Regions from separate parts of the Massilia sp. W12 genome, predicted to be linked through region 1. Evidence: predicted binding sites of a transcription regulator. Region 1 holds the regulator's gene; the other holds the start of a gene.
The links. The regulator LexA, encoded in region 1, represses DNA repair genes until DNA is damaged. The targets are predictions, from matches to a motif close to ACTGTATNNNNATACAGT.
Positions count from the first base shown of each region.

Region 2: recA (recombinase RecA) is a predicted target of LexA. The motif match lies at 5,372-5,389, and genes of this name have one in related genera.

Region 1 covers NZ_CP147776.1:2,968,622-2,984,825, forward strand. The annotation lists gene rplI (50S ribosomal protein L9) at 1-231, opposite strand, end outside; gene rpsR (30S ribosomal protein S18) at 256-546, opposite strand; gene priB (primosomal replication protein N) at 582-866, opposite strand; gene rpsF (30S ribosomal protein S6) at 879-1,244, opposite strand; gene lexA (transcriptional repressor LexA) at 1,639-2,352, shown strand; gene V8J88_RS11870 (AMP-binding protein) at 2,495-5,875, opposite strand; gene V8J88_RS11875 (hypothetical protein) at 5,886-7,016, opposite strand; gene V8J88_RS11880 (methyltransferase domain-containing protein) at 7,286-8,716, opposite strand; gene V8J88_RS11885 (glycosyltransferase) at 8,726-9,925, opposite strand; gene V8J88_RS11890 (methyltransferase domain-containing protein) at 9,922-10,632, opposite strand; gene V8J88_RS11895 (glycosyltransferase family 2 protein) at 10,629-13,043, opposite strand; gene V8J88_RS11900 (glycosyltransferase) at 13,040-15,142, opposite strand; gene V8J88_RS11905 (DUF4214 domain-containing protein) at 15,390-16,204, opposite strand, start outside.
Region 2 covers NZ_CP147776.1:3,895,232-3,911,435, forward strand. The annotation lists gene V8J88_RS15675 (fused MFS/spermidine synthase) at 21-3,086, shown strand; gene V8J88_RS15680 (hypothetical protein) at 3,113-3,388, shown strand; gene recX (recombination regulator RecX) at 3,484-3,981, opposite strand; gene recA (recombinase RecA) at 4,097-5,218, opposite strand; gene V8J88_RS15695 (response regulator transcription factor) at 5,490-6,164, shown strand; gene V8J88_RS15700 (ATP-binding protein) at 6,161-7,573, shown strand; gene V8J88_RS15705 (sodium/substrate symporter small subunit) at 7,563-7,829, shown strand; gene V8J88_RS15710 (VC_2705 family sodium/solute symporter) at 7,826-9,844, shown strand; gene V8J88_RS15715 (methyl-accepting chemotaxis protein) at 9,872-11,542, opposite strand; gene V8J88_RS15720 (carbon-nitrogen hydrolase family protein) at 11,825-12,868, opposite strand; gene V8J88_RS15725 (MarR family transcriptional regulator) at 13,304-13,765, shown strand; gene V8J88_RS15730 (ExeM/NucH family extracellular endonuclease) at 14,303-16,204, shown strand, end outside.

The DNA of each region.
Region 1 (16,204 bases):
CACGGTCAGACCGGACAGTTTATTGCCTTGCTCTTGTGCAGCAGCCAGCGTAGCGGCGGCGGCTTTTTCCAGCTCAGCGCGGCGGGCTTCAAATTCAGCCACGGCGGCTTCAGTCGCACGGCGGGCTTTCTTCTGCGGGATCAGGAAGTTGCGCGCGTAACCATCTTTGACGCGCACCACATCGCCCAGATTGCCCAGATTAATGACTTTTTCCAACAAAATGATTTGCATGTTTTTCTCCAGGATGCCTTGAAATTACGCCGTATGCAGGTCGGTGTACGGCAGCAAGGCCAGATAACGGGCGCGTTTGATCGCGGTGTCAACCTGACGCTGATACAGCGCCTTGGTGCCGGTCAGGCGGGCCGGCATGATTTTGCCGTTTTCCTGGATGAAGTCCTTCAGGGTGTCGATGTCTTTGTAGTCCACCGATTCCACATGCGCCGCAGTAAAGCGGCAGAACTTCTTACGCTTGAACAGCGGATTTTGCTGTTTGCGCTTTTCCTTCAACTTCATCTTGTTTTTGTCAAACTTCTTACCGAATGCCATGATGAGGCTCCTGTGTCTTTGCTGTGCCTGAAGATTCAGGCGATGTCCATGATATGCATGACCAGACTTTTACCCTGGCGGTGCTTTTTCGCCATGAAGCCGTGAAACAGATAACTGCGCTCCATTGACAAATCCGCCAGTCTTTGCGCCAGTGCGCCGACCGCCTGACAAGTCACTTCGATTTCGACTCTGCGCTCAATCCCGGCTTCGATTTGCGCGCCGCTGTGAAACAGCGTCGCATTCACAATCGGGATGCCGGCCGGCGTATAACGCATTGCTTCGCGCTCGATAATCGCGGCTTGCAGGGAAAAACGGTTCACTGCGAATTAAAGTCAGGCTGCCTGTGCTTCGTTACGATGGCTTTTAGCGTCATCGCGCTGCACCGATTTCATCATCGGCGACGGTGCGGTTTCGGCTTTTTTCATCTTCACGGTGAGGTGACGCAGCACGGCGTCATTGAACTTGAACGCGGTTTCCAGTTCGACCAGGGTGTCATGGTCGCACTCGATGTTCATGCAGATATAGTGCGCTTTCGGCAGTTTTTGGATCGGGTAAGCCAGTTGACGGCGGCCCCAATCTTCCACGCGGTGGATCACGCCGCTGCGGCTGGTGACGGTGGACTTGTAACGCTCGATCATGGCGGGCACTTGCTCGCTTTGATCGGGGTGTACGATAAATACGATTTCATAATGACGCATGCAAACTCCTTATGGACAGTTTGAGGAAACGCCCACCCCGGCGTCAACGCGGGTGTGGGAAGAAAAGCCCGAGACTATACCGGATCAGATCCGGCTTGACAAGGCTTATACGCATTTTCGGCCTGGAAAATCTGCGGCGGCGGGCTGTTTCTCGCGATCATGCGCTGTACTGCAGCAATTTTTAGTGGATTTGCGCAGATTCTGCTTGCATTTTGCATTCAAGCTGTACAAAAATACAGACTGTTTATATGCACAGCAAAGCGCATCCCGGCTGTCTGCCGCCAATGGCAGCGCCGGGCCGCTGTGTGCAATGACGGGGCGTTGGATGCGATGCAGTCAAGCGCGTCCGGCAAGTGCGGTTTGCGCCGCGCAGCCATCTCACTGGGGAAAGAATATGTTAAAACTGACAGCACGCCAACAGCAAATCCTGGATTTGATCCGGCAGGCGATTGAAAACACCGGCTTTCCGCCGACACGCGCGGAAATCGCGGCGGAATTGGGCTTCCGTTCCGCCAATGCGGCGGAAGAACATTTACAAGCGCTGGCGCGCAAAGGCGCGATCGACATCGCCCCCGGCACCTCACGCGGCATCCGCCTGCGCAATATGGGCGTTCTGCCCGGCACCGGCCCGGCCGCCATTTCCGACACCATCAAAGAACACAGCGCCAGAAGCGCGCCATCCTCCCCTGCCCTCCCTGTGGCCGCCTTAGCGGCGCCGCATCTGCTGGCGCTGCCGCTGGTGGGCCGGGTCGCGGCAGGCGCGCCGATTCTGGCGCAGGAACATGTGGAAACCACTTTCAATGTCGATCCTTCGCTGTTTTCCGCCAAGCCGGATTATTTACTGAAGGTGCGCGGCTTATCGATGAAGGATATCGGCATTCTGGAAGGCGATTTGCTGGCGGTGAAAAAAGTGGACAGCGCACGCAACGGTCAGATCGTGGTGGCGCGCATCGGCGAAGAAGTCACGGTCAAGCGCTATCAGCGCAGCGGCAATGTGATTGAACTGCTGCCGGAAAACCCGGATTTCAAACCGATCCGGGTCGCGGCTGACAGTGAAGAATTTGCGCTGGAAGGCTTGGCGGTGGGTTTATTGCGAAGCTGGCATTAATGCAAAACGCGGCAGAAAAGCCGCGTTTTGCATAAGTGCCGCGCCCGCATCAAGTTGGCGCCATGGCGCAGCGGTCTGATTCAAAGCAAGCCCGTGATTTGCGGACTTGCTTGAATCAGACGATTCCAGCCTTCACAAGCCCCTAATCCTGCATCGCAAACGAAGGATCAAAGCAAGTGCGCACCAAATGCCGTGCATGGCGCGCGACGTGCTCGATGGTTTCAAAGGAAAGCCAGGAACCGGTCGCCCACAGATGACGCTGCCCTTGCAAGCCCTCAATTTCACGCATCGTGTTCACCACGTTTTCGCGCAAATGCGGGAAATACGTCCAGTGCCTGTACACGCCAAACTCGGTGATTTCCCCGCCCATGCGCTGCACTTGCGCGCGCAACTCCTCACGCATAGCGGCTTCATCCAGCCATTGCAGATTGGCGCCGCCCGCATCTGCACTGAACATGCAGGCAATATACCAACCCTTGTGTTGATGGCAGGATTGCAATAACAAGGTTTTACCCAGGCTGCTCATATGGTGCGGATAAACCACCATGCCTTCCTGCAGCAAGCCGGTGGCGCGGAAGCCATACACCACATAGCCAAAGTATTGGAAGCGATCAAGATATGGCGCAAATGCCTCATCAGGATGCAACACGCCTTGCAATTGATCCGGCGGCAAATCAAGCAGGATTTCATCAAACTCGCGCCACTCGCCTTGCACGCGCAGCTCGGCATGCGCCGCGCCGCCGCGCACTTGCTCCACCCGGGTATTGCGCAGGATTTTCACGCCCCAATCCTGCTCCAGATGTTGCGCCAGCTTGCGCCACAGGCTGCGATTGCCGTCTTTGAAATAGCAAATATTGCCGAGCAAACCAATCACATCAAAATAAGCCAGGGTGTAAGCCGCAGAAATGCTGTGATCCAAGCCGTAACCCATGGCATTCCAATCAATGTAATACATGGGGTGCGGGCTGCGCAGGCGTTGCGTTTTCATGAAGTCGAGCATGCTGATATCGTGCGCAGGGTCAATCATGCTGGGGAATGGCAGGCGCAGATTGGCCTGCAGGCGTCCGGCTTTCAAAAAGTTTTGGAACCAGGGGCGCGCGGTGCGGCGCAATGGCGGCTCTTCAAAACCATATTCCTCGTCCCAAAAGCGCAATACCGATTCCATATTCTCCACTGGACAGCCCAATTCATGCGCCAATTCCATAATCAGATCATAGGTATCGGTCATGACGTTTTGCCCCAGCTCGATGTGTTCGCCATCGGCGGTGGTGTGGGTCAGGACTTTGCCGCCGACTTCGCTGTCGGCTTCAAAGATGGTGATGTCGCGGTAGCCGCAGCGCGCCATCTCCAGCGCCGCCACCAGCGCGCCAACGCCGCCGCCAACCATGGCGACGCGGGTGGAGGCCGGAGCCATGGAGCGGTGCGCGGGGCGGAAATCCATCGCCGTTTCGGCTTCAATCGGCGCTTCTTCACCCATGAATTCGATTTGCAAGCTCTCTAATATGCGCGCCGCTGCGCCGCCCAGGGTGGGATGTTGCACAAACAGGCTGTTATTCAAGCCGGCTTGCAAGCGCTCTTCCAGCGACATTAAAATTTCCGCCGCCGCCACCGAATCCAGCCCGGCGTCTGGCAAAAAGTCACGCGCGCCAAAGCCTGATAAGTCGCCGCTCATCTTGCTTTGCGCATGCTGGCGCACAAATTCCACCATCCAGCCTAAGCGATCTTCCAACGGCAAGTCGCGCAAGGTGGCGCGCACATCCAGATCGGCCAAGGCCAGGTGCGAGTCGGCCAGACGCACTTGATTGACTTGCAGCAACTCAAATTGCTGGCCCAGATAAGCTTGCCGGTTGGCGGCGCGCTGGATTTTGCCGCTGGTGGTTTTACGCAAGGTTTTCGGGGCTACCAGGCCGACCGTGGCTTGCAATTGCCAGACTTCGCCGATGCGGTATTTCAGCGTCTGCAAAATCTCATCCAGATTATCATGTTCGGGGTCATTGACTTCAGCTAACAACACCAAGTCTTCTGTGCCCTGCCCTGGCACAGCAAATGCGACCACCCCCCCGGCGCGAATGCCGGGATGACAGCGCCGCACCGATTCTTCGATATCTTCCGGGTGCATATTGCGGCCACGGATGATGACCAGGTCTTTTAACCGTCCGGTGATGTAGAGCTGGCCTTCATGCATGAAGCCGATATCGCCGGTGCGCAGCCAGTAGCCAGTATGGCCTTGCAATTGGGCTTGGAAAAATTCGCGGCTGAGTTCCGGCTGTCCTTCATAACCATCCGCCACGCTATCCGATTGCACCCAGATTTCGCCGGCATTGCGTTCGGGCAAAGCTTGATTCTCTCCGTGCGCGACGATGGCGAGTTTGACATCGGCGCGCGGGCTGCCACACGCAAACAGTTCCAGCTCGCCATGCGCATCATCAATCCGCGCATAGCGCCGCTCGACCAGGGTGGCGCGGTCGATTCTGATGCGTCCCCGCCCATAAATCGTGACGCCGACCGCGTGTTCGGCCAGGCCATAAGCCGGACAAAAGGCCGCCGCATCGAGCTTGCTGGCGGCAAATTCGCGCATAAAGTTATCCATGCTTTCCGGCACGATGGGTTCTGCCGCATTCATGAAGACTTTCAGGCTGCGCAAGTCCCAGTTTTTACGCTGCTCCGGGGTGGTTTTGCGCACCGCCAGCTCATAGCCGAAATTGGGCGAGGCGGTATGCGTGGCGCGCACATTGTGCAACATATCAAACCAGGCGGCGGGACGCTTTAAAAACGCCAGCGGCGACATAAACCACAGGCAACCGCGCCCGCGCAAAACGGCGGTAATGCCGCTGATCAAACCCAGATCGTGGTATTGCGGCACCCACATCGCCAGGCGCGAATCCTCTTCAATCCCCAGCAGATCGGCGTTCAAGTCGAGCTGATGCATCAGATTGCGGTGGGTAATGCGCACCCCTTTGGGAATCGAGGTCGAGCCGGAGGTGAATTGTAAAATCGCCACATCATCAGCCTGCGCCTCATACGCCTGCAATTTACGCGAGCCAAACCAGGACAAGCCTTGCGTGACATACCATGGCAATTCCGGCCAACGCGCATTGCTGCCGCTGAACATGTCTTTAGCGCTGCTCATGCGCGCCGCCCAGCGGTAGGCGCGGTTGGTCAGCATGGCCTTGGCCTTGGATTGCTGCGCCACCTTGTTTAAGCGCAATAAATCATTTTGCGGCCGCGCCACATTCGGCGGATAGACCGGCGCGGCGATGATGCCGGCTAACAGGCAGGCGGCATACGCTTCGACAAATTCCATCGAGGGCGGATAAATCAGCAGCGCGACATCGCCGCGCTGCAACCCGCAACCTTCCACCAGATAATTCGCCAGTCTTTCGATGCGCTCGACCAATTGCGCTGCGCTGCGGTGTTCGACTTCGCGCCCCATTTCATCGACAAATACGAACAGGGTGCGCTGCGGATCACGCGCACAGATCTCATACAAGCCGTGCAGGATGTGTGAGGGAGACGGTTGCATGGCGCACTCCTTATGCGCACTTGATCATACGCCCCCATTCGACCGTGACGCCAGGCCCGAATGCAAGGTAGATCAATTCCGGATGCTGAATCGATTGCAATAAATCGTGCAGCACAAACAGCATTGCAGCGGAACCCAGATTGCCGGTTTCGCGCAAGGTGGTATAAGACGCCGCCAGACAGTCATCGGCAAAACCGCGCTCCAGAAATACGCCGTTCATGCCTTCCAGAATATTCGGCCCGCCCGGGTGCACTGCCAAGGCAGGCTTGCCATGCTGGCGCCAGTTCAGCATGTCATCAAGCAAGCCTTTACCGCGCATTTCACGGAAGTAGCGCGCCAATGCTTTGCCGACATCCGGACTTAAAAACATCTTGGTCGCATTCGAGCCGTTTTCATAATCCGGGGTCAGACCAAGCAAATGGCGCGAATCCGGCACCAGGGACATGCCGGCTTGTTCAAAGCGCCAGCGGCCCGGCCCGGAGCCGATCACTACCGCGCCGGCCCCGTCGGAAAACAGGGCGGAAGAAACCAGGCTGGACATATCAGTTTCGGTGATGTTGTACTGCACCGAGGCCAATTCCACCGCCACCACCAGCACCGAGCCGGCTTCGCCGCCGCGCACGATGTCGCGCGCAGTGCGCATGCAACTGGCGCCGCAGAAACAGCCATTGATATTGATTTCGATTTTGCGTGTGTCTTCTGACAAGCCGAGCGCATCGATGATGGCGACTGCAATCCCCGGTTCAGCCCAGCCGGTGGTGCTGGTGGTGACCACATGGGTAATCTCTGAAGCCGGGCCACCCCAGTCAGCCATGGCGGCGCGCGCGGCTTTGATGGCTAACTGCGGCGCATGCTCATGCCAGAATTTGGCGCGCACATGGTAAGGCGGGTCGAAATCGTAGGGGGTGAAAATGTCTTCAATCGCCGGATCACGATCTTCCGGCGCGACCCAACAGGGGTTGATCGAGTGCCGCACATTGATGCGGGAATTACCGACAAAGCGTTTAATCGATTCACGCGTTTCACGGCTCTGGCCGTGGCGCGCGCGCATTTCCTGATCAACTTCGGTAAAACGCTGCGTGTCAACGCGGGCCGGCAGGGCGATGCCGGAACCTTGCAAGGAAGCTTGCGCATATGCCATAGAGCACCTGTTTGAATTGGGTTGAGATAACCCGCAAACCCGGCGCTGCCGCATTTTGATGACTGCATACGCCGGGTTTTGGGGCGATGTCGTTCAAGCAGCGGGAGTATGGACACAGTGTTTTTGTTGTCAATTGGAAATAAAGTGAAAATTTTCCTTTCACATACATGCAAATTGATATCTATATAGCAATTTTTGTATTCGTCTGCGACCCTGTTTTTTTGTAAAGCAGGGTCGCATGCCAAGCCAGTCGCTGGCGCCCTTTTCTATCAGGGGTGCTCTTTTACGCCATAGGGTGCGATGCCAAATGGCCCGTACATAGAGGCAGGATCGTTGCCGCCATAGATGCTGATTTGCCGCAACAGGTCCTCGCGCGTCGCATCTGCAGGCGCATCCAGACTGATTTCCCAGCCCAGCATGGGGTGATCAAGTTTGAAATACTGTTGCACATCGACGCGCGTGCGCTGGCGGAAATTGTCGATCAGAACAGATTGCTGGCCGATGCGGATTTGCACATAGCGCGGCAGGCGGCCCTCATCATTCACGGCCCAGCCGGACAGCCAGATGCGGCCATCAGCCAGCCTTAAATGATCCCAATGCCCGCGCACGCCGGTAAATGGCAGTTGCGGCAAGAGTCGCACCACGCAGGTCTGGTCTTGGTTGGCGGCGGCTGCCTGTGCCGCTAAAAGCTGGCGCCAGCTGTGCGCCATTTGCTGTGCATCTATCTGCGGCGCCATGCCAACGCCAGGGTGGTAAGCCATGATCTGCACAGGGCAATACCCGGCTTGTTGCAAAGCCTCGCGCAAGGCGGCGTGATATTCCAAAGGCAAAAAAGCATCCAGCGCAAAATCCTGGCCTTGCGCCTGTTGCAACCAATACGCCAACAGACGCGGCAATAAGCCTTGCGTCAGCACACGGCGCATGGCGGCGTCGAGTTGGGCTGGATTGAAATCCTGACGCACCGCTTGCGCCAGCTGCACATCGGCGGCGTCGCCCTGCTCTGCCGCCAGGGCCAGCATACTCTGGTCGCCGGAAATCAGGCAGCATTGCTGTTGCGCAAACAAGGCGCGGCTGATGGTGCTTTTGCCGCTGCCGGGAATTTGCAACATCAGCCAGGCAAATGGCAAACGGCGGCGCAGGTGGAACACATGGCGCGGGATCGGATCGCCGGCTTGCGCCACGCTAGGCCCGACTTCTTTCCAGACCCAGGGTGCGAAAGTCTGGTGGATTTGGCCCCAGGTCGGATACAGACAAACATCGCGCGAGCGCGCCACTTCCTGCCATTGTGCGTGCTCGCCCGCCGCCACGCCGATTTCCAACACCAGCACGCCGCCGGGGCTTAAGGCCGACATCAGGCGCGTAATCAGCTCCGTCTGGTCGGTGGCGTAATGCAGGGAGGAAGTGAGCAGGATCAGATCAAATTCGCCGGGCGGCAATTGCTCCCAGCTTTGCACGATAAATTGCAGGCCGGGATAGCTTGAGGCCGGAAAACGTTGCCGGGCGCGTGCAATAAAATCGGGGTTGATGTCGATTCCGATCACTTCGCGCGCGCCGGCATACTGCGCATAGGCGGAAAAATAGCCTTCATTACAACCCAGATCCAGCACCCGGGCGCCGCTCAGCGCTGGCAGACGCAAGGCTTGCAATTTAGCCTGGCTGTCTGAATCGCCAGCCTGGCCGGGAAAACTCTGGTATGCCATATCTTGTCCTTACAGTTGCGCCAGTAAATCGAGCTGGCGTTGCAAACACCAATCGTGTTCAATTCTTTGCAAAAATTTGGCCTGACGCGCCACCGGCGGCCTTGCCAGCTCTTCACAAATCGCCTCGGCAAAGCCTTTGTGATCAAAAAAGCCGACCGTGCGCACGCCCAGTTCCTCGGCAAATTCAAGCACCGGCTGGGTGGCGGAGGCGATCAGCGGCGCGCCTGAAATCGCAGTTTCCAAAAACGACCAGGACAATACAAACGGTGTGGTCCAATAGGCATGCACTTTGCTCACTTGCAACAAGTCAAGATACGTGCCGTATGGCACTTTGCCGACAAAATGGACGCGGCTTAAATCAATCCCCTCGCCCACTTCGCGCAACATATGTTCGCGCCAGGTCAGATTGCCGGGCAAGCGCGCGCCGTAGCTGACATCGTCGCCGCCCACCACCACCACGCGCGCTTTTTTGCGCTTTTTGAGAATGTGCGGCAGGCTGCGCATGAAAATATGAAAGCCGCGCACCGCTTCCAGATTGCGCGCCACATAGGTCAAAATTTCCGCGCCGGGGCCGAATTCCTGCAACTGCCCTTCGCGTCCAAGACGGATGCGGGCGTCTGCGCGCGGTTGCAAGCGATCGCTGCGGATGCCGTCATGAATCACAGAAATCTTGTTGTGGGCCCAGGCCGGATACGTGCTTTTTTGCCACTCGGTCGGCGAAATCGCTGCGTCGGCAATATCCAAGGCATGCAGATTGGCGTTATTTTTCAGGCGCAATATGCATTGTTTATCAAAGGTCATTTGCGGCAATTCAGGGTCAAAGCCGACATCCCGCCCTTCCATGCCGTAGAAAAATTCGCAATACATCACGACTTTGGCGCGCGGAAAAACGTCTTTGAGAAACAGCGGTTCGCCCCAGCCGGGATGCGCCACAATAATGTCAGGCGTAAAACCGCTGTGCTTGAGCTGCATGGCTTTGGCGGCGCATGCTTCGCCGCGCAACACCTTGCTTTCCATGTCTTGCAACATCGGATGCACTTGCTCAGCCGGACGGCGCAGCAGATTGTAATGATGGACTTCAACCTTGGCCGGGGCCGGGTTTTTATTCATCGCCAGCGCCACTACGCGATTGCCGGGCCGCTCCGCCAAGGCTTGAGAAAGATGGACAAACTGGCCAGGGAAATTCTGGTGGATAAATAAATAATTCATGCTGAAACTTTAGCTAATTCATCGAAAATGGCCGGGTCAATATCCGGCATCGTCGCCAGGGCCCATAAATCCCAGCGCTTACCTTCAATCACGCGCACCTCGTCAAAGCCGGCTTCGGCCAGCGCCTGTCCCAGGGTGTCGGCAGTGAAGCCGCAACGGTGCGCCATGTACACCTTGCCTGCCGCCAGTGAATCCTGATGGCCAAACAACATATCAATCGGGCGGATCGGGCCGCAGGGCGCTTCATACAAGGTGTTTTCCAGATTACCGGACAGAATCTGGCGCGCAATCGCGCGCAGATCCGGCAAGGTGATCAAGGCAAAGCCATCGCTTTTCAAAACGCGCCGGAATTCAGCCAGCGCCAGCGGCACTTGATAGGCTTCCAGATGCTCCAGATTGTGCGATGACCAAACCGCATCGACGCAAGCGTCTTGCACCACGGATAAATCGGTGATGCTGGCCACCACATCCGGCTCCACCGCCGGGTCAATGTCCAGACGCACTTCGCGCCATTGCGGATTTCTGAAGCAGGCCGGCAGGCGCTCCGGCGCCGCGCGTCCGCAACCGACATGCAAGACATAGCGCAACTCAGCCGTGCTGCTGGAATGCGCATGCGGATCGAGCGCAAGGCCGGATTCAAGATAAGGACTGGGGAGGCTGTGAGAAACCGGGATGTCCAGTTCTGCCGGATTGGCGGGATGCATCATGTCTCCTTCAGATCGTATGTCAAACGGGCCGGCCAGGCGTCCAGCGCGGGGCGCAGCAAGCGTGCGCGCGGCGGCAGCGCCAGCCCGGAAAAAGATGGGGCCTGGGCCTCAAGATTGAGCGCCGGATGATAGGCCGGATCGCTTTGCAGCGCTGCGCCCCAGCGTTGGCGCAGGGCGTAAATTTCGCGCCGCGCGCGGGCTTTTTTCTGCATGCTGTCTTCATGTCCCCGGGTTGCGGATTCGGCGTGCAAGAGACAAGCTTGCGCCGTCCACAACACCGCCCCGCCCTGCTGCCGCAGGCGCAAACACAGATCGACATCATTAAAAGCGACCGGGAAAGCCTGCTCATCAAAGCCGCCGAGCGCCTCAAACGCGCTGCGCCGCACCAGCATGCAGGCGGCGGTGACGCAGCTGACGCGGCAATCCAGCTGATTGCGGCCAAAGGCGCCGGGTTCGGTTTCATGCCAGCAATTGCCGTAGTGGCCGGCGACATCAGCCACGCCGAGCAACACGCCGCCATGCTGCACCATGCCATTGGGCCAGAGCAATTTGGCGCCGACCGCAGCCACGCCGGGCAGGCGCAGGCGTTGCTGCATGGCGTCCAGCCATCCGGGGTGCAGGGCTTGCACATCATTATTTAAAAACAGCAGACTGTCGCCGCGCGCGGCAGCGGCGGCTTGATTATTGATGCGGGAAAAATTAAACGCGCCCGGACAGGAAATGATGCGCACCCCCTGCTTGCGCCAGGCGGCAAAGGCTTGCAGCGTTTCCGGCTCGCGGCTGTCATTGTCGGCAATCAGAATTTCATAGGGCGCCTGATTGGCGTATTGGCGCAGGCTGTCCAGGCAGCTCTGCAGCAAGGACAAGGCGTCGCGCGTGGGGATAATGATGGAAATCAATTCCGCCGCCGCAACTTTGGGCCAATGCAAGCTGCGCATCGCATACCAATCGCCATCGCTCTCCACAATCCGGCGCGGCGGCAACACCGAATCCGGCGCCAATGCGGCAATCTGTTGCAAGCTGCGCAAACGCGCGCCCGGCGTATGCTGCTGCAAGATGGCTTGTGCGGCCCCGGCGCGGGCGATTCTTTCTTCTCGTGGCAGCGGGCGCTGCATGCGGTACAGCACATGCGGCCAATGCGCGATATTGTCTTGCGCGGCCGCCAGACAGCGCCAGCTCCAGGCCGGCAAGGCAGTCCAATCAGCCAGTTTTTCCAATTTGCCGGCCTGCGCCAAGGCCAGCGCGGCGCGGCACATCAGACCTTCCAGCGCCATATCGCTGGCCAGGGCATAGTCCAGATTCCAGGCCGGTTTCAACCAGGCTTGCCAATCCGCACCCTGCGCATGTTCACTGTCGGCATATACCGCATCGGCCTGACTCAGGCACAGCGCCTGCCATAATTGCAGGCATGCCGCCGGACGTAAGCTGTCGCCGGCGCGCAGGCACAACATGGCTTGCGCCTGCGCCAAATCTTGCAACAGGTCGGGTTTGGCGGCATGCTTGGCGCGCAGCTTTTGCGGCTCTGGCGACAGGCGCCGCCAGCCTTCCTCATCCAAGCGCCAGATAATGCAAGTGACGCCGCTTTGCGCCAGACTGTGCAAACTGCTCTGCCAATCGGCTTGCGCCGGGCCATACAGCACGACCACGATGGCGGCGGGGGCGGCGGCGGGCAACAAATCGCTGCGCGCGCCCCAATCCCAGTCGCTGCGCCAGTCCGCATAGGCCGGCCAGCCCAGGCTGTGCGGCGCATAGCGCTGATATTGCTGCAGCAAGGCTTGCATGCTCTGCTCTCCTTGCGGCGGCGGCGCGTACAGGCAAACATCGAGCGGACTGCCGGGCAATTCTTCGCCGTCCGCTGTCTGCACCCGCACCCGGTGCAAGCCGCCATCGGCCAAACTGGCCGGCAAATCAAGCACGAAACCATGGTGTCCCAGTTTCAAACCTCGCATCGCAGGATGCCAGCTGTCCGCCTTGCCCTGCGCCAGCAAACGCTGGCCTTGCCAGGCTTGCACTTGCACAATGCGGTCGGGGTAATGCGGGTCGCGCGCCCATCCCAGCAAACGCAGGCCGCCATCCGAAAACACCAATTGCCGCCAACCGCTCTGAGCGGCTTGCACTTGCTTGAGCGGCCAGGGCCGGCCCAGCATCGGGCCGCCATTGGCGACGCGTAATTGCAAATCGCCGCTGCTTTGCATAAAGCGCGACAGATCCAGCACAAAACCATGACACTCGTCGGCCTGACCGCAATCCGGCAAGCCCGGATGATGGCAATCCGCCAGCAGGATTTGCACCAGCTCGCCATCCAGCAACACTTCCAGCGTGACGCGTTGCTGCGGTTGCGCGCAATTCACGGCCCAGCCATACAACAGGCCGTCGGCGCATGCTTCAATGTCTCCGCGCCACGCGCTCATGCGGCGCGCTCCTTTTTGCGGCGCCTGCTTGGGGCGATTTTCAGCGCTTGTAAGATTTGCAGCGCACTGTGTTGTGGTGCGGGACACAATACTTCACCGTCCCAATCCGGCATGGCGCCATGCAAGGCGGGCGCAGCCGGGGCCGGCGCATGCAGGAGCGCGTGACAATTCAGTAAGCGCATGCAGTCGGCGGGTTTGAGCAGACTGCTGTGGGCTTGCGGCGGCAGGATCAAGGCCACCCCACTGCGCCACAGGTTTTCTTCGGCTTCGCCAAACACCAGCAGGCGCCATTCCGGATAAGCGCCCAGCGCGTGCGCCAAGGCCAAAACTTGCGCCTCCCATTGCACTTCATGCGGCCTGAGCCATACCGCCAGCCAGCGCAAAGAGCTGGCCCCGGCTGGCGCTATGGCGCCATGGGCGCGCCCGGCCTGCTGTATCTGCGCTTGCAACCAGTCATTCGCTTGCGGCCAGGCTTGCAGCGCGTCAAATAATGCCTGACGCACCGTGCTCAAGGGGTCATGACGCAAGAAACGCCGCCACTCGTTCCAGTAATCCGGCCAGCGGCCCTGCAAGGCCAGTTTGTTTTGCCGCACCCGAACGCTTTTTTCAATCCCGAAAGAAACCCCGCCGGCATGCGCCACAAAGGCGCGCGGACACAGCATGATGCGCCAGCCGGCGCGCCGCGCGCGCATGCACCAATCCACTTCTTCACCATAACCGCGCTGCAATAAGCTGCCATCCAAGCCGCCCACATCCAGAATCGCTTCCTGTTTATACATGATGCAAAAACCGCAGGCTGCAGGCAGGGGGTAAAGGGTGTCGGGCAGGCTGGCGGCGGCTTGCTGCAGTGCATCCAATTGCGCCGCATCAGGCTCGGCCACGCTGTGCGCCAGCCAGGGGAAGCTGCTGATCTCGCCATTATTAGACCAGGGCGTGACCGCGCCGATATCGCCAGCGCTGTGCAAACTCTGACGCAGGCGCAATAAGGCGTCGCCAGCGACGCGCGTATCGGCATTGAGCATCAGCACATCGCCAAGCTCTGCACCGTATTCTTCCTGCATGGTTTGCAAGGCGCGATTGACGTTTTCCAGAAAACCCAGATTGCGCGGATTGTGCAGCAGGCGGATACGGCAGGCCGTGGCTTCCTGCTGCAAATATGCGTGCAGCCCGGCTTCATGCACCGCATCGGCGGCGATCCAGATTGAAAAGCTGGCCGCCGCCAGCGGCGCGCAGGCGTACAAGGATTCCAGACAGGCGCGCACCTGCTCCACGCCGGCATGCACCGGCAGTAAAATGCGCAAGGGACGTTTAAACATTTTGCTGCGCGGCCCCAGCGCTGCTTTGGCGGCGCGGCGCTTTTTATCCGGCCCCTGCATGACGCCCGGCAGCAAGGGGGCAAAGGCCAGCGGCGAGCCGGACAGGCTTTGCCCGGCCAGATTCAGCGCATACACCGGATCACCCGGCGGCAAGGCTGACAGCGGGATCCGGATCTGCCCATCTTGCGGCCAAGCCACTTCCATGCTCTGCGTGTGATTTTGTATGCGCAAGGGGGGTAAGCAATAGCCATCTTGCAAAATGCTGGCGCGGGCATGCAGCACATCGCCTTCGCGCCAGCAAACGGCTGCATAAGATTGCCCAAGTTTGCGCAAGAGTTGCAAGTGCGCTTGGGCGGCGTTGGCGCGCATGGCTTGCGGCAAGCAGCACAGCAAAAGGCGGCGCGCCTCGTCCTGTTGTCCTGCGCCAGCCAATTGCTCTGCGCAAGCCAGTTGTAAATCGGGAAAATCGGGTTCGGCGGCAAAGGCTTTGCGCCAAGCCTCAAGTTGTAATGCCGGCCAATGTGCTTGCAGAATACGGGCGCGCAAGATGGCGGCAAGGCCCAAAGAAGGCAAGCGGCGGCACACGGTTTCACTCAGCACCAAGGCATACGCTGCATCGCCCTGGGCAAACGCCTGCAAGGCCTGCTGCAATAAGGCTTCATCGCGCTGGGTATCGCTGCACAAACGGCGCGTCCAAGCAGAAGCGCTCTGCGCTTCACTGCCTTTGCCCGCCTGTGTCAGCTTGGAATGGCTGGCGCCATCCGGATTGGCTGTACTTTTCAAAGGCTATCACTCAGTTGCGGGAAAACTGCCGCGCTTGACGCGGCCCGGCTATGCGGCGTCCACACTGTGAGCAGACTGGCTGCGATAGATGCGCACAACATCTGCAATGCTGGAAGACAAGGCCGCTGAAACACTTGCAAAATAAACATATCGCAAAAAAAGCAAAGCCACATGCGCAGCTGCGCATGTGGTTTTGTTCTTACGCTGAAAAACCAGCCACCCTGCAATTGCCAGGATGGCCGATTGATCAGATGATGCCGGAAACGATGGAGACGTTACCGATAACCTGCGCTTCAGTGTGGATCGTGCCGGCAATATTCTGGGCGCCGAGTTGCGAGAACTGAACGATGAGGTCAGCACGCGTCGATCCATTGGCCAAAGCATCCGTCCAGTAAGCAATACCGGAAGCTTCACCATCACGGCCAAAGGTGTTTTGATACAGACCATTGACGAAGTCGGTGTTGGACAACGCAGCCTTGGCAGCAAACTCAGCCGATGCGGTAAAGGCAGAAGCGATTTGCTTGAGCGTTGCGCCGCCGCGACCGAGATCGAACCAGTAGTCCAGACCGCCAGCATCGGCAGTACGGCCAAACGCGGTTTCGTACAGGGTGGAAATAGCCGCTTCCACGGAATCCTTGGCGAATACCAGGGCCTTGCCGCCATCGAGCTGCACGTACTGGATCTTGCTGATATCGGTCACTTTGGTAGTGGTCTTATCAGTCACCACAGCATGGCCGTTGTTCACGGTCACAGTGTAGTTGGTAGCGCTGCCGCCCAGCTTGACCACCGCATAATCGCCGGAACCGCCGGTAATTGTGCTGTTGCCCAAGCCAGCCTGCACCGTATCCACGCCGGAGCCGGTAGTAACTGAGGAATCACCCGAACCCAGAATAATCTGAGTATTGCGCGCGTCAGCAACGATGATCTTGTCGTTACCGGCGGTGCCGACCACGATACGGTCAACTTTACCCGGATCGCTGGCAGGCACGCTCACGCCATCGTTCAGGGTGGCGATCACACCGCCCTTGCCCTGGAAGATCACCACAGGCGCATTCGTCGGCG
Region 2 (16,204 bases), 930 kb from region 1:
TTTTCAAAAAAACCATGCACATGAATACAACACTGAACGCAGTTCCCTCTTTCCTGGATGCTACACTGCACAGCTCACGCCCTACTGGCGACCATCCATCATTCTTAGTGAGCGACGCAATGAGCCACAGCCCGAATTCAGTTGATTCTCCTCCCGCCCCGCCATTGGAGACAGACAACCCGAAGTATTGGCGTACTGTCCTGTTCGCACTATTCGCGCTTTCCGGTTTTTCGGGCTTGATTTACGAATCAGTTTGGAGCAACTACCTCAAGTTGTTCTTAGGACATGCCGCCTACGCTCAAACCTTGGTGCTTGCTCTTTTTATGGGCGGAATGGCGCTCGGCGCCTGGCTGAGCGGGTACGCTTTAAAACGAATCAAAAATCCATTGATGACCTATGTGTTTATCGAGCTTATCATTGGATGTTTCGGCCTGTCATTCCATTTCATGTTTCAAACCACGAGTAATTTTCTGCTTAACAGCGTTTTACCTGGAATTGAATCACCTTGGCTGATTGAAACATTGCGCTGGCTCTTGGCGTCTTGTTTGATTTTGCCACAAACACTTTTACTGGGCGCAACCTTTCCATTGATATCTGCAGGTATCCTGCGCGCCTACCCAAACACCCCTGGCGCATCAATTTCCATGCTTTATTTCAGTAACAGTATTGGTGCAGTTGCAGGGGTTTTGGTGGCTGGCTTTGTACTCGTAAAGCTGGTGGGTTTACCTGGAACCACCTTGACTGCAGGCTTAATCAACTTCCTCCTGGCTTTCCTGGTGTTTGCAATCAATAAGCAATTACAGCTAAGACAGGCCGTAAAGGAGCAAAGCGCAAGCAGCAAGATCCAACATCTGCGCCCTATGCTGATCATTGCATTAATCACCGGTTTATCTTCATTTATTTATGAAATCAGCTGGATTCGCATGCTTTCCATGGTGTTAGGTTCAACCACACACTCTTTCGAGCTGATGCTATCCAGTTTCATCCTCGGCTTGGCTTTGGGCGGATTGTGGCTGAATAAACGAATTGACCGATTCCAAAATCCCATTTTTACCTTGGGACTTGTACAACTTTGGATGGGCTTATTAGCTTTACTGACTCTGCTTTGGTACAACACCAGTTTTGAGTTCTCACACTTCTTTCTGAACACAATTAAATTCAATAACAACGGGTATTTGCTCTACAACCTCTTCTCCTATCTGCAGGCATCATTACTCATGCTGCCTGTGACATTTCTTGCCGGCATGACCTTGCCTTTAATCAGCTATGTGCTTTATAAAAATGGCGGTGGAGAAACCGCGATCAGTAAAGTCTATGCGTTCAACACACTTGGTGCGATCCTGGGCGTTGCTTTGGCTGCATTTGTTCTGCTCCCCTACCTTGGCTTGAAATTGAGTGTAATAACCGGCGCCTGCCTTGATCTGCTGCTGGCGCTTTTCCTGCTGTCGCAAACTGAGTATAAAAAATGGCGCAATGCGGCCGTTGGTTTGAGTGTGGCAGGTGTACTGATGCTGACCTTGGCTCCGCCTTTTGACACTTCCTATATGGCTTCGGGTGTATTCCGTCGTGGCGTGCTTGATTTCGAGCATACGCGAAAGAGCTTGATGCACCAAGATGGCAAAACTGCAAGCGTAACCGTCTTTTCTGTTGGTACACAACTGTTAATCGCGACAAACGGTAAAGTTGATGCCAGCATCTCCTTAGACCCCAAAGCGTCTCCTACTGGAGATGAAGATACGATGACGATGCTCGGTGGACTTCCCCTGGTTGCACACCCTGATGCTAAGACTGCCGCCGTGATAGGCATAGGTGCAGGCGCCAGCGCGAATATTTTATTGCACTCCAAGCGGTTGCAAAATCTTGATGTGATTGAAATCGAATCCGCCATGGTCAAAGGGGCTAAATTCTTTGGAGAGACATCGCGATTACTGTTTACTGATCCTCGCAGCAAAATTCACATTGATGACGCGAAGAGTTTTTTCTCTTCACACCAAAAAAAGTATGACATCATCGTTTCAGAACCATCTGACTCATGGGTGAGCGGTGTAGCCAATTTATTTACAGATGAATTCTACCAAAGAATAACAAAACACCTGCAACCACGCGGCTTACTCGTGCAATGGCTGCACTTGTATGAGGTTTCTCCAGCTGCAGTTTCATCGATTTTCACTGCACTGGGCAAACATTTTCAGGACTATCGGGTATATGCATCCAATTCAGGCAACCTGATTATATTGGCCCAAGCGGATGGCAAAATCCCCTCACTCAGCGAATTTAATTTGCTTGATGACGGTTTAAAGCAAGCTTTTGCAAGAGTAGGCATACAGAGCAGCGCAGACTTGCATTTGCAGGAACTTGGCGGCAAATCATTATTACACCCTTACTTCCTGCTGGAGAATGTGCCAGCAAATTCAGACTTTTTTCCATACGTGGATCAACAAGCCAGCCGTGCACGCTTTACAAAAAGCAATTCCACAATCACCCAATTAAAAACAGCTATGCTGCCAATGCCAGGAGCCAATTTCCATGGTCAAGTGAAGTCCTCGAATGGACAAATGCCGCAACCATTGATGAGCCGACTCAACGCACAAAGCGCGCATACGATGATGCAATTTCTGGCCAGCCAAGGCGAAACAACTCCGCCTACGCACACACCCGAGATGCATAGATTACGCATAGACTTAATTCAAAAGCAACGCTGCCAGGACTCTATTGCACGAGAATTCTGGACCAAGCAACTCACCATTTTTGCTGCAAATTTTCTGCCATTCAGCACCAAGGATGAGGCGGCTCCCGCGCTCCACACCCTGCAAGGCCTTGCATGCACAAATGCCGCTAACACGCAAGCAATGCTGCGTCTGATGGCCGCTGTCTCTGCGCGCAATCCTCAGGAAATTGAAAAAAATGCACTTCCTTTGCTGAAAGATGAAAACGCTCAGGCAGCAGAATACGCCCGCCTCAGCTGGCAATATGCTTTGTTCTTGCAGGGAAGAAAACAGGAGTTGGCTGCGGCACTGTATAAATATCCACATGACGGGCAATTGTGGCGCTTGATGCTTGGCCATGCTCAAGTGGGAAGGCAGTAGCCCCCCCACCGTGCCAAGGGGCTTGTATGAGTGCAGCAGACATGCGGCCCGGCCAAGGCCGCCAGGGTACATTGCAGATGGCCGAACGGCGTGAAGCCGCCTGTACCCTATGGATATCCATTGATGAAGGCTGGAGGAAAGTGGCAAGGTCTGCCGTGCACTGCGGACCTTGCCGGAAAAAGCAGGAAATCCCGAAAAAACCTGCTTTTAAACTGGTGCATGAAAAGCTGCGCGAAGTCTGCAATGCGCGCAGTTTTTCAACATACTGCGAATTAAATAATTTCTCTTCTTGCACTGCGTGATACAGCTGGAAGCAGGTTTTCAACTGTGCTTGCCGATTACGGCAGCAAGCACACAAACGCATCCCCTCTGCTCGACTGACACAAATGAAGCTGGATCAATCCTGATCATCATCCGGCGCGCCTTTCAAGACTTGGCGCACCACTGCTGCAGAAAAACCACGCTGCGTGAAAAAGCGGAATTGCTTTGCTTTTTCCTGCGCATCAGCGGCCACCTGGCCAAACTTTCTGCGCCACAATTGCTGCGCCCGGTCCAGCTCATCTTGCGCCAGATTGCTTTTCATTTCCTGCAAATCTTCGCCTTGCACGCCATGGCTTTGCAGCTCTGCCAGAATCCGGCTGTTGCCATAACGGGCCGAACGGCGCTTGACCAAGGACTCGGAAAAACGGCTGTTCGATAGATACTGCGCTTGTTCCAAGGCATCCAGCAAAGCAGACAAATCATCATCCGGGCCGACATGCTGCTCCAGCTTGCGCGCCAATTCCACGCGGCTGTGTTCGCGCATCGAGAGAAGCCGCAAGGCGCGTGCTTTCAAGCTGAGTCCTGGCCGCTTGCGCTTTGCTTGCGGCGCCGGAGGAAAGTCATCGTCTGTCATCATTCTTTTTTACGGCAGAAGGAAGCGCTGCGCGGCTGGGCGTGGCAGTCAAACCAGGTGCGTATGCCGGCTCAAACCCGGCCCGCAATACAAAGCCTGCGGGCCGCTCATACGCTTATTCGACCGCTTTTAATTTTGCATCGCCCTTGCCTTCTTTGCCTTCTTTGGCGGGCGGAGCGACTGGAGTGGCCGGTTCCACATATGGCGGCAACTCGCGCACACCCAAGGCATTGCGCACCTTGTTTTCAATTTCATGCGCCAGTTGCGGACGGTCTTTCAAATACATGCGGGCGTTGTCCTTACCCTGGCCGATGCGCTCACCGTTATAGCTGTACCAGGAGCCGGATTTTTCAATAATCTTGGCGTCGGCGCCCAGATCCAGAATCTCGCCTTCGCGCGAAGTGCCTTCTCCGTACAGAATGTCGAAGTGGGCTTCTTTGAAGGGCGGCGCCACTTTGTTTTTCACAACTTTGATCTTGGTTTCGCTGCCGATGACTTCGTCGCCGGACTTGATGGAGCCGGTGCGGCGGATATCCAGTCGCACGGAAGCATAGAATTTAAGCGCATTGCCGCCGGTGGTGGTTTCGGGGCTGCCGAACATCACGCCGATCTTCATGCGGATCTGATTAATAAAGATCACCAGGGTATTGGTGCGGTTGATGCTGCTGGTGAGTTTGCGCAGCGCTTGCGACATCAGGCGGGCTTGCAAACCGGGCAGGGAGTCGCCCATATCGCCTTCAATTTCGGCTTTCGGCGTCAGCGCCGCCACCGAGTCAATCACCACCAGATCGACGCTGCCGGAGCGCACCAGGGAGTCGGTGATTTCCAGCGCTTGTTCGCCGGTATCGGGTTGCGCCACCAGCAAATCAGACAGGTTCACGCCCAATTTTTGCGCATACTGCACATCCAATGCGTGCTCGGCGTCGATAAAGGCGCAGGTGCCGCCCAGTTTTTGCATTTGCGCAATCGCTTGCAGCGTCAGCGTGGTTTTACCGGATGATTCCGGGCCATAGATTTCCACCACGCGGCCACGCGGCAAACCGCCTACGCCCAATGCGATATCCAGGCCGAGCGAACCGGTCGAGACCACCTGGATTTCGTCTTCCACGGCGCCGGAATCCATGCGCATGATGGCGCCTTTGCCGAATTGCTTTTCAATTTGCGCCAGGGCGGCGGCGAGCGCCTTGCTTTTTTCTGAAGCGATGCTGGCCAAAGCAGCGGATTTCTTATCTTCCATGATCGTCCTTTTCTGGCGCCGGAGGGCGCACGGGTTGAGCGGGGAAACCTGCGCCAGGGCAGTATTTCCAGCCTGGGTTCGCAGGCAAAACCGGCATTGTAGCCAAGCGCGGGGGCTTATGTGTTTTGCTGTGCGAACTTGCTGTATGCGACTACTGTATAAAAATACAGCCTCATTGGCAAGCGTTTTCGCATCTTTTTCGCCCGCCGTCGCGCCGCATGCGACTGTGCGCGCCCTATAATGCAACTTCCTTCCCTTGCCGCCAAATGTGATGCGTATCCTGCTTGCTGAAGATGACAGTGTGCTGGCTGATGGCTTGACGCGCGCCTTGCGCCACTCTGGCCACGCGACAGACTGCGTGACTGATGGCGCACAGGCGGATCTGGCGTTAAGCACCGGCGAATTTGATCTGCTGATCCTGGATCTTGGCTTGCCGAAAATGAGCGGGCAGGAAGTTTTGCGCCGTCTGCGCGCGCGCAATTCGCGCCTGCCGGTCTTGATTTTGACGGCTGCCGATTCGGTTGAGCAAAGGGTGCAGGGCCTGGATCTGGGGGCCGATGACTACATGGCCAAACCGTTTGCGTTGTCTGAACTGGAGGCGCGCGTGCGGGCGCTCTCGCGTCGTGGCGGCGGCGGCCCGGTGTTATTGCGCCATGGCCGGCTCAGTTGGGATAAAGTCAGCCGCCAAGCCTGTATTGATGATATTCCGCTGGAGCTTTCGGCGCGCGAACTGGGCGTGCTGGAAATTCTCTTGCAACGCAGTCCGCGCCTGGTCTCGAAAGAACAGCTGGTCGAGCACTTGTGTTCCTGGGATGAGGAAGTCAGCCACAATGCAATCGAAGTCTATGTGCATCGCCTGCGTAAAAAGCTGGAGGCGGGCGGCTTGCGCATCGCCACCGTGCGCGGTCTCGGTTACTGTCTGGAAAAAGCCGGAACGCCATCATGAGTCCTAGCCGGCGCGAAGCGCATGCCCATCCTTCGCTGTTTGGCGAAATTCTGGATTGGATGTTGGCGCCCTTGCTGGTGTTATGGCCTTTGTCGATTGCGCTGACCTGGCTGGCGGCGCGCGCCATCGCCAATCAAAGTTTTGATCAGGCTCAGGAATTGCAATTGCGCACTCTGGCGCAGCAATTGCAGACAGATGCCGCCGGTTATCATGCCGCGCCTGATTTATTGCGGCGGCAAAATCTGGCGGATGAGCATGATCAACGTTATCTGCAATTGGTGCTGCCAGGGCGCCAACAGCAGCAAGGCGACGCCGGTTTGCCGCTGCCCGGCGCCGAGGCCAAGGACAGCGCGCGCGTGAGCTGGCGTAATGCGCGCTATCAGGGACAGAGTGTACGCATCGCCAGCCTCTGGTTAAACGATGGCGCCGGCCAGGCTGCTTTGCTGCAAGTGGCGGAAACCTTGAATAAGCGCGCACTGCTGGCGAATCAAATTGTGCGCGGAGTGATTTTGCCGCAATTCCTGGTCTTGCCGCTGCTCTTGTTTCTGGTCTGGTTTGCCCTGGCGCGCGGCCTGGCCCCGCTCACCGCTTTGCAGCAACGCATGCGTGCGCGCGCCGCCGGCGATCTGCGCCCCTTGCGCGAATCGCATGTGCCGGAAGAAATATCGCCATTGATGCAGGCCATGAATGACATGCTGCTGCGTCTCGACGCTGCCGTGCAACAGCAAAAACGCTTTATCGCGGATGCCGCCCATCAAATGAAAACTCCGCTGGCCGGCATGCGTATGCAAGTCGAATTGGCGCTGGCCGATGATGCGCGCGACAGGCCGGAGGAGGTGCGGCGCTCTCTGCTGCAGCTGGCCAAAAGCTCAGAACAGGCGGCGCATCTGGTGAATCAATTACTGGCGCTGGCGCGTCTGGAGTCGCCTCTGCCGGCCACGCCGCAGCGCGTCGATCTGCGCGCGCTGGCGGCGCAGGTCATGCAAGACTTGCTGCCGGGCGCACTGGCGCGTCATATCAACTGCGCATTCGAGGCTGACGCGACAAGCGATTGGCGGATGCAGGGACATGCCCTGCTGCTGCGCGAAATGATCAGCAATCTGCTGGATAACGCGATCCGCTACACCCCTTGCGGCGGGCAGGTGACGCTGCGCATGCAACACTTGCCCGGCTGCCTGCAATTGGCGGTGGAGGACAATGGCCCCGGCATTCCGGAGGCGGAGCGGGAGCGGGTGTTTGAGCGTTTTTACCGTATTTTGGGCAATAGCAGCAGCGGTAGCGGCCTGGGGCTGGCGATTGTGCGCGAAATTGCGCGCCAGCATCACGCGCATATTGAGATTGACGACGCCAAGCCCGGTTGCCTGATCCGTTTGCGTTTTCCATTGCATGAGGCCAGCGATGCGTATTGAATCAGGCAGCGGCTGGCGCCGCACGCTGCGTATCAGCAGCTTCCTGCTGTTGCTGTGGCTGGCGCTGAATCTGGGGCTGATGGCCGCTGCGCTGCAATGGCCGGCGCTGTTGGAATGGGATCTTGGCGGTTATCCCCTGCCCTTTCTGATTTGTGCGCAAGCGCTGCCGCTGGCGTATTTGCTGCTGTGCGCGCTGACCCGCAGCCTGCTCGCGCCAGGCGCATCTACTGAGGCGCGGCGGGAGCGTGAGCCATGAGTGTGCGTTATCAGCAGGCTTTGCGCCGCTACAGTCTGCGCTTTGGCGTGATCTTGGCCGGCTTTCTCGGCGTGCTCAGCTTACTCGAAGCCGAAGGCTTGCCGCGCCAGTGGAGCGGTTACTTTTTCCTGTTCGGGGCCACCCTGGCGTATGCCGGCATCGGGCTGTCGCACCGCACCTCCAGCCTGGAACAGTTTTATGTCGCCGGGCATCGCATTCCGCCGCTGTATAACGGCATGGCCAGCGCGGCGGACTGGATTTCCGCCGCCAGTTTTATCACGATTGTCGGCGCCTTGTATGTGCAAGGGTTCAGCGGTTTTGCCTGGTTGCTGGGCTGGAGCGGCGGTTTTTGTCTGTTGGCGATATTGATCGCTCCTTTTTTACGCAAATTGCCGGCTTACACCCTGGCGGATTTTTTAGCGCAACGCTACGCCCCGGACCAGGCCGAAAAGCGCGATGCGCTGCGCCTTGCCGTGGCGGCGGCCACTATTGTGATCAGCTTTATTTATGTGATTGCGCAAATTTATGCGGTCGGCTTGATCACTTCGCGCTTGATCGGCGTTGATTTCAGCAGCGGCATTTTTCTCGGTCTGGCCAGCATGCTGGTGTGCTCGTTTTTAGGCGGCATGCGCTCCCTGTCCTGGACCCAGATTGTGCAATATCTGATTTTGTTGCTCGCCTTTGCCCTGCCCACCCTCTACCTCGGCTTGCGGCATCACAGCCTGCCGCCCTTGGCGTATGGCGCGGCGGCGCAAGAATTGCGTCAGGTCGAGCGCGTGCAAGCACAGGATGCAGCAGAGCAAGCGGTGCGGCAACGTCATTTGCAAGCGGCGCAAGCGCTGCAGGCGCAAATTGCCGCCTTGCCGGAATCCTGGCGCCAGGGACGCGAGCAGCGCCGCGCCGCCCTGGCCAGTTTGCGCACCCGCAACGCCAGTCTGGATCACATCAGAAAACTGGAACAGGAATTGGCGCGTTACCCGGCTTCGCCGCAAGACGCGGCGCGCCTCTGGAAAAAAGAAGCGGCCCAATTGCAAGAGCGCGCACAAGCCCCGCCCAGCCTGCTCACGCCGCAGCAAAACGGGCAGGCGCAAACACGCAATTTCATCGCCCTGGCGTTTTGTCTGATGGCGGGCACCGCCGCCCTGCCTCATCTGTTGATGCGCAGCATGAGCACATATCACAGCCATGCAGCGCGCGAGTCTATTTTCTGGGCCTTGTTTTTCATTCTTTTGCTCTATCTTTGCATTCCCGCGCTGGCGCTTTTGCTCAAACTGGAAGTCTGGCAACAATTGCATGGCGTCAGCTATCAGCAGCTGCCCGCCTGGATTGATCATTGGCGCAACCTGGAACAATGGCCGGCCCTGCTCAGTCTGGAGGATTGGAATGGCGATGGTCTGGTGCAATTGAGTGAATTGAATCTGGATCCGGATATTCTGGTGCTGGCGGCGGCGGATATCGCGCATATGCCGCATCTGTTCGCCGGCTTGCTGGCCGCCGGCGCGCTGGCGGCGGCGCTATCCACCGCGGATGGTTTATTGCTGACCATAGGGAATACCCTGACGCATGATATTTATCACAAAACCCTGGCCCCGGAAGCTTCCGCGCAAAGGCGGGTGGTGTTGAGTAAATTGGTGTTATTGGCGCTGGCTTTTCTGGCCGCCTATGTGGCTTCGCAAAAGCCTGCCGATATCGTGTCCCTGGTAAGTGCGGCATTTTCACTGGCGGCGTCTTGCTTATTGCCGGTGCTGGCGGCGGCAGTGTTTTTCCCGCGCGTAGGGCGGCGCGCCGTGCTGGGCGGCATGGCGGCAGGCGCCGGCGTTTGTATCTGGTATTTACTGCGCTGCCATCCCGCACTCGGCGGACACGCCGGCAATGCGATATGGCAATTACAAGCGCATGCCGCCGGCGTATTCGGTTTGCCGGCGGCCTTGCTCTGCATGTTTATCCTGTCACGCTGGGAACAACCATCGCAAATGGCTTTGCTGCATTGGCGCCGTCTGCATGAACGCCAATAAAGCGCTGTGCAGGATGCAACGCCATTCTCAGGCGCGGCCCAGCGCAGCTTTGGCGCGCGTCTTGGCAGCCAGCGTTTGGGGCATAGTTGACGGCAAACGCAATTGCGGAGCTTGCTGCGTCAGCGCACTGACGCCGGCTGCGGTTTTATGCAATTTGAATGTGCCAAGCAACTGCGCTTGCTGCCGCGCCTGTTCCTGCAAAGCTTCAGCGGATGCGGCAGCCTGCTCCACCAAGGCGGCGTTTTGCTGTGTCACATGATCCATTTCAGAAATCGCCTGATTGATTTGCTCAATCCCGGCGATCTGCTCATTGCTGGCGTTGCTGATTTCGTTGATGATGCCGGAGACTTTTTGCACGCTCTGCACCACATTTTCCATTGTGTCCCCGGCTTGCGCCACCAGCCGGCTGCCGTCTTCGACTTTTTGCACAGAGTCGCTGATCAGGCCTTTGATTTCCTTGGCCGCGCTGGCCGAGCGCTGCGCCAGACTGCGCACTTCCGCCGCCACCACGGCAAAACCGCGTCCCTGCTCGCCGGCGCGCGCCGCCTCGACTGCGGCATTCAAGGCCAGGATATTGGTTTGGAATGCGATGCCGTCAATCACGCCGATGATGTCAACAATTTTGCGCGATGAGGAATTGATCGAATCCATGGTTTGCACCACCTGTCCCACCACTTGACCGCCTTGCAGCGCAACCGCCGATGCGTCATGCGCCAGACGATTGGCGTCGCGCGCATGTTCAGCATTTTGCCGCACGGTGGATGTCAGCTGCTCCATCGATGAAGCGGTTTCTTCCAGTGAGCTGGCCTGATGTTCGGTGCGGCTGGATAAATCCTGGTTGCCGGCGGCAATTTCAGTGGAAGCCTGGGCCATGGTTTCTGCGCCGTTTTTAATCTGTCCCACTACCTGGCCCAATTTATCGCGCATGGTGCGGATGGAATATAAGAGACTGTGCTCATCGCCGGCGCTGGTCTCAATCTGCACCGCCAGATCGCCATGCGCGATGCGCTCGGTGATTTCAGCAGCATAGTGCGGCTCGCCGCCCAGCTGCCGCAAAATCGAACGGCGGATGAAAAACGCCAACAAGCCGCCAGCCAGAAAAGCCGCCGAACTCAAGAGCACCACCAGCTCCATATTCAGTTGCGACTGCTGCTGCACATTGCGCCCGGCCAGGTCGATGATCTGGCGCTGCCGCGCAATCACCCGGTGCATGCTTTCCAGATACGCATTCAGCGCCGGGTACATATCCTGCTCAAAAAACCGGTTGGCAACCTCAATATTGCCGCTGTCTTTTTCTTTGAAGGCCTGCGCGCGCGCTTTTTGATAAGCGCTGCGCTTTTCCTGCGCCTGCTGCAGCAAGTCTTTCAAACCGGGATCGCTGATGCGTTGCTTGATCTTTTCGCGGATATCGTTGACCACGCCATTGGTTTTGGCAATCCCGTCAAGGAAATATTTTTGCTGCGTGCTGTCCGGGCTTTTCGCGGCAGCGATGGTGCGCACCATACTTGCTTCGATATACCCATACCATTGCGCAATCAGGCGCTCGTTTTGCAATTCCTCGCTCAATAATTTTTCCATGGTCAGATTGGTTTGCTGCATGCGCCAGCAACTCAATCCGGCCACCACAGCCAACAACATCAAAACCACGCCAAAGCCGATTGACAAACGGGCTCCCACTTTCATGTTTGAAATTTTCATGTGAACTCTCCAGACAAGGAAGGCGGCGCTGAAAACAGGGACGGACAGCCGGACATGCGCCACAGACTGGACAGCATGCCCGTCTGCAGCTGCTGTGCACAGCTGAATTTCTGCGGAGAATCACAGCATGAGGCTTGCGCCGCCAGCCGCAGCACTGCGTGAACGGAAAGACAAGTCAATTCATGCAGTGCGCTGGCGCAGGATTACGCAGGATCGCTACGTCTTTGCCGCCATTACAGACAACCGGAATCACCGGCACGCCACAGGGACGCCAGCATTGCGCTAGCTGTTGGAGCCGGAAGTGGCATCGCCGGCGCCAAGATCGGGCCAGACCGGAGGGTTATCCTCCAGCCAGGTAATGGGTTTTTTGCGCGAGCGGTCCACCCGCACATCAAAAATATCAAACCGGTTGTAATAACCAACCACATCATGCAATTGCTTAGGCTCAACGCACTGTTGCAAATCCATGGTGCAATATGCAATGCCCTCTTCTTTTTGCAGGCAATCGCCAATCTGCGCGCCGGTCGGATCGACAAACATCGAAGCCGCCTGCGGCGTATGGTCTAAAATCGCCGCCACGGCCGGGTCGCGCTGCACCAGAAAATCGCGCATCGCCTTGTCCATAAAACCGGCGCAACTGATGCCGAACAACTTGCCTTCAAACGCATGCGCCGCCAGGCGGATGCGGTTGGCCGCCAGATTGTCATAATTGCCGTTTTCGCCCGGCGTCTTGGTCGGCCATACGCTGGGCCAGGTGGCGATATGAATTTGCTCCCCCTGCGCCAGCAAAGCATAACGCGCCAGCGGATTGGTGTTTTCACCGCATATCAGCATGCCTATCCGTCCCAAACGGGTGGCGGCGACTTGCAAGCCGGCCCCATCGCCGGGAGCCCAGACCAGTTTTTCATAAAAGGTCGGCATTAATTTGCGATGGTGCGAGAGCAAGCGGCCTTCGTCGCTGATCAAAAGATTGCTATTCCAGATGCCGCCGGAGGAAACCGGATTTTTTTCGCTGATGCCGATTGAAATAAAGACTTGATAACGGCGCGCGGCGGCCGCGATCAAGGCGATTTCCGGGCCTGGCGTCTCCAGACTGTGCGCCACCATGCGGGCAAATAAATCGTGATTGTGGATCGGCGCCCACAAGCCGGCCCAGACCGGGAAGGCGGGAATGAAAGATTCGGGAAAAGCGATTAATTGCGCGCCGTTGCGGGCCGCCTCTTCGATCAAAGCCAGCGCTTTCTGGGTAGTGGCGTTCTTATCGAGAAACACCGGCGCCACATGCATCGCGGCAACTTTGCAAACTGGCATATGATCTGGATTCATCAGTGCAACTCCCACAGAGGTCGGTGACAAGACTGCCTGAACTTCTGCCAGTGTACTCTTTGCCGGATAAAAGAAAAGGGGCGTTGCAAGTCCGGCCCGTCTTTTTTTATTATTCAGCGTAATTACTGACTTTTTGCCAATTTTATACAGACGGAAGGGTGCAGATTGCTATGGCGCAGTAATCTGTGACGGAAGAAAAAAGGGTGACATCACCCCAGCATCTGTGTGTCACCCTGAGCGCATTGTGACAGCGAAAGCGCCATCAGAAAGCGGGAAAGCAGGATCGATTATATTTGCAGAAATGCTTCAAGGCCAAGCCTTTTCTCAATGATACAATCCTGCCCACACAGGGCCGGCACACCAAATACCGCACATAGCAACGTCCGGCGCGTCTGCGCACTGTCACGATACGCAGGCATATGGGGAGAGATTCAAATGAGCGCAAATCAGGCGCAAAGCCAAGTCAGCAGCAGCGCAATGCGCAATCTGCGCAGCATCATGCGCGCCAACGCCGCCTGGTCCGCCTGGGTTGAAAAGCGCTGCGGCGTCACCGGCGCGCAACTCAACGTCTTGCAGGAACTGCAACAGGAACCGGGCATGCGGGTCGGCGATTTGGCGCAAAAACTGGCGATACACCAATCCACCGCCAGCAATTTGATCGACGGCCTGGAAAAGCGTGGTCTGATCAATAAAATGCGTGAAGAAAGCGATCAGCGCGTGGTTCGCCTGCAACTATCCGAAAGCGCGCAAACCTTGCTGCAAAACTCACCGCTGCAAGCGCGCGGCTTGTTGAGTCAGGCTTTGCTGCAAATGGATGATGACAGCCTGGAGCAGCTCAATAATGGTTTGGTCAGTTTAATGTCGGCAATGGAAAGCCTGAGCAAACTGCTCGGCTGATTGCAATCCACACGCAAACTGTACTGCACGCCAGCCCCTAGGGATTTCACTCTACAACATTGATTGACAGAAAAATCCCTGCTTCTGCAGATTACGTTTTGTCACGCTTAAAAACAACCATCAGCATTAAATTCAGAGTACCCAAAAGGCATTTCTCAGTTACAAAATTGCCTGATGGAAAGCCGTCAAATCGCCCTCTTTCCCTTGTCACGCCGATTTTCAAGGTATTTTGTTTTTTTCGCAATCCGGTTATCATATATTCATATCTTTATGACAGGAATATTTTTGCGCTTAGATCAGTTCCAGCATTTTCGCCGGGATTGTAAGAAATTGATGCCAAAAAAGTCTTTTTTTTGACATATTTCCGCACTATAATTGCGCCCGGTCTTGTCAGACTGATAAAAATTGCCGTGCAGCATCAGAAGTAACAAAAATACAGGCAACCCTTCCCGGTTCCAATCTCCTGACATTGACAGCAATCGCTTGCCCGGTTTGCAAGCAAGACTCCCGCTTACTTTTTAAAACAGGAAACACTCGATGAATAGCCCCGTAGCATCTGTCCCGACGCGCGCCCAAGGCCAGCGCGTGCGCGGCCACCAAGCCCCAGGCCGTATGACTTTGCTCGCAGCCAGCTTTGCTGTCCTGTCAGCTTTCGCCACCCCTGGCTTTGCAGCGTCTGATGTGGTGATCAGCCAGATCTATGGCGGCGGCGGCAACACCGGCGCCACCTACAAAAACGATTTCATCGAACTGTTCAACCGCAGCGCAAGCGCGGTTTCCCTGAACGGCTGGAGCGTGCAATACGCCTCCGCCACCGGCACTTCCTGGCAAGTCACGACTCTGCCGAATGTCACCCTGCAACCAGGCCAATACCTGCTGGTGCAACAAGCTGCCGGCGCCGGCGGCACGCAAAATCTGCCGACCCCGGACAAAGTGGGCAGCATCGCCATGTCCGCCACCTCCGGCAAAGTGGTGTTGGCCAATATCAGCACCGCTGTGAGCGGCCCGACTGCCGCCGCCGTGATGGATCTGGTCGGCTTCGGTACGGCAACTTCGTTTGAAACTGCGGTCGCTGCTTCTCCGTCAAGCACGCAATCGATTGCGCGCGCGAATGATGGTTGTAATGACAGCGACAATAATGGCGCAGACTTCATCGTCGGCGCACCGAATCCGCGCAATACCGCGAGCGCTTTCAAGCAGTGCCAGGCGACGCCGGCGAATCAGCCTATCGTGCCGCAATGCCCGTCCAGCCTGGACGTGGCGAATAACGCCGGCGGCAGCGTAGCTTTGTCCGCCAGCGACGCTGACGGCATGGTCAATCAAGCCGCACTGGGCAATCCCCAATCCGGCATCAGCTTGAGCGGCTTCAGCCCGGCCGCCGCGAATGGCGCCGCCGCGAATGTGACGCTGAATGTGGCCGCAGGTCTGGCCACTGGCGCCTATCCGGTGCAAGTCACCTTCAACAACGATCAAAACCAAAGCGCCAGCTGCACCATCACGGTAAATGTGCAAAGCCCGTCCGCAGTGACGCGCAGCATTCCGCAAATCCAGGGCAATGGCGCGACCAGCCCGCTGGTGGGCACGGTGCAAACCACTGAAGGCGTGGTGACCCTGAAGCTGGCCACCGGCTTCTACATGCAAGACGCCCAGGGCGATGGCGACCCCACCACTTCGGACGGCATTTTTGTGTACACCGGCAGCACCGCCAACACCATCGCCGCCGGGCAAAAAGTGCGCGTCACCGGCACGGTGGCGGAATTCACCGCCGGCGACGCCGCCCGCCCCATCACCCAGCTCGCCAGCGTGACCAAGCTGGAAACCCTGGGCAATGGCTTTAACGTGACGCCGGCCAATCTCAGCCTGCCGCTGTCGCACGCCAATGAGATGGAACGTTACGAAGGCATGCTGGTGCGCTTTGCCAACCGCCTGACCGTGGCGCAAAACTATTTCCTGGGCCGCTATGGTCAGCTGACGCTGTCCGCTGGCCGCCTGGAAATCCCGACCAACCGTTACCCCGCCGGCTCGCCGGAAGCGCAAGCCATGGCCACGCAAAACGCCGCCAGCTGGATTGTGCTGGATGACGGTCTGTCCACCCAAAACCCGAACCCGATTCCCTTCATCGGCCAGGACAACACCGTGCGCGCTGGCGACACCGTGAGCGATCTGACCGGCGTGGTTGACTTCGGCCTGATCACCTCCAGCGCCACCGGCCCGACCGGCTACAAGCTGCAGCCGGTTGTGACCCCGGTGTTTTCGCGTGACAATCCGCGCAGCAACGCGCCGGAATCTGTTGGCGGCAATATCAAAGTGGCCAGCTTCAATGTGCTGAACTACTTCACCACCTTCGCTGACGGCACGACGTTTGACGGCAAGACCGGCCAAGGCTGCAGCATGGGCGGCGTGGTGAATAAGAGCAATTGCCGTGGCGCCAGCAACTTG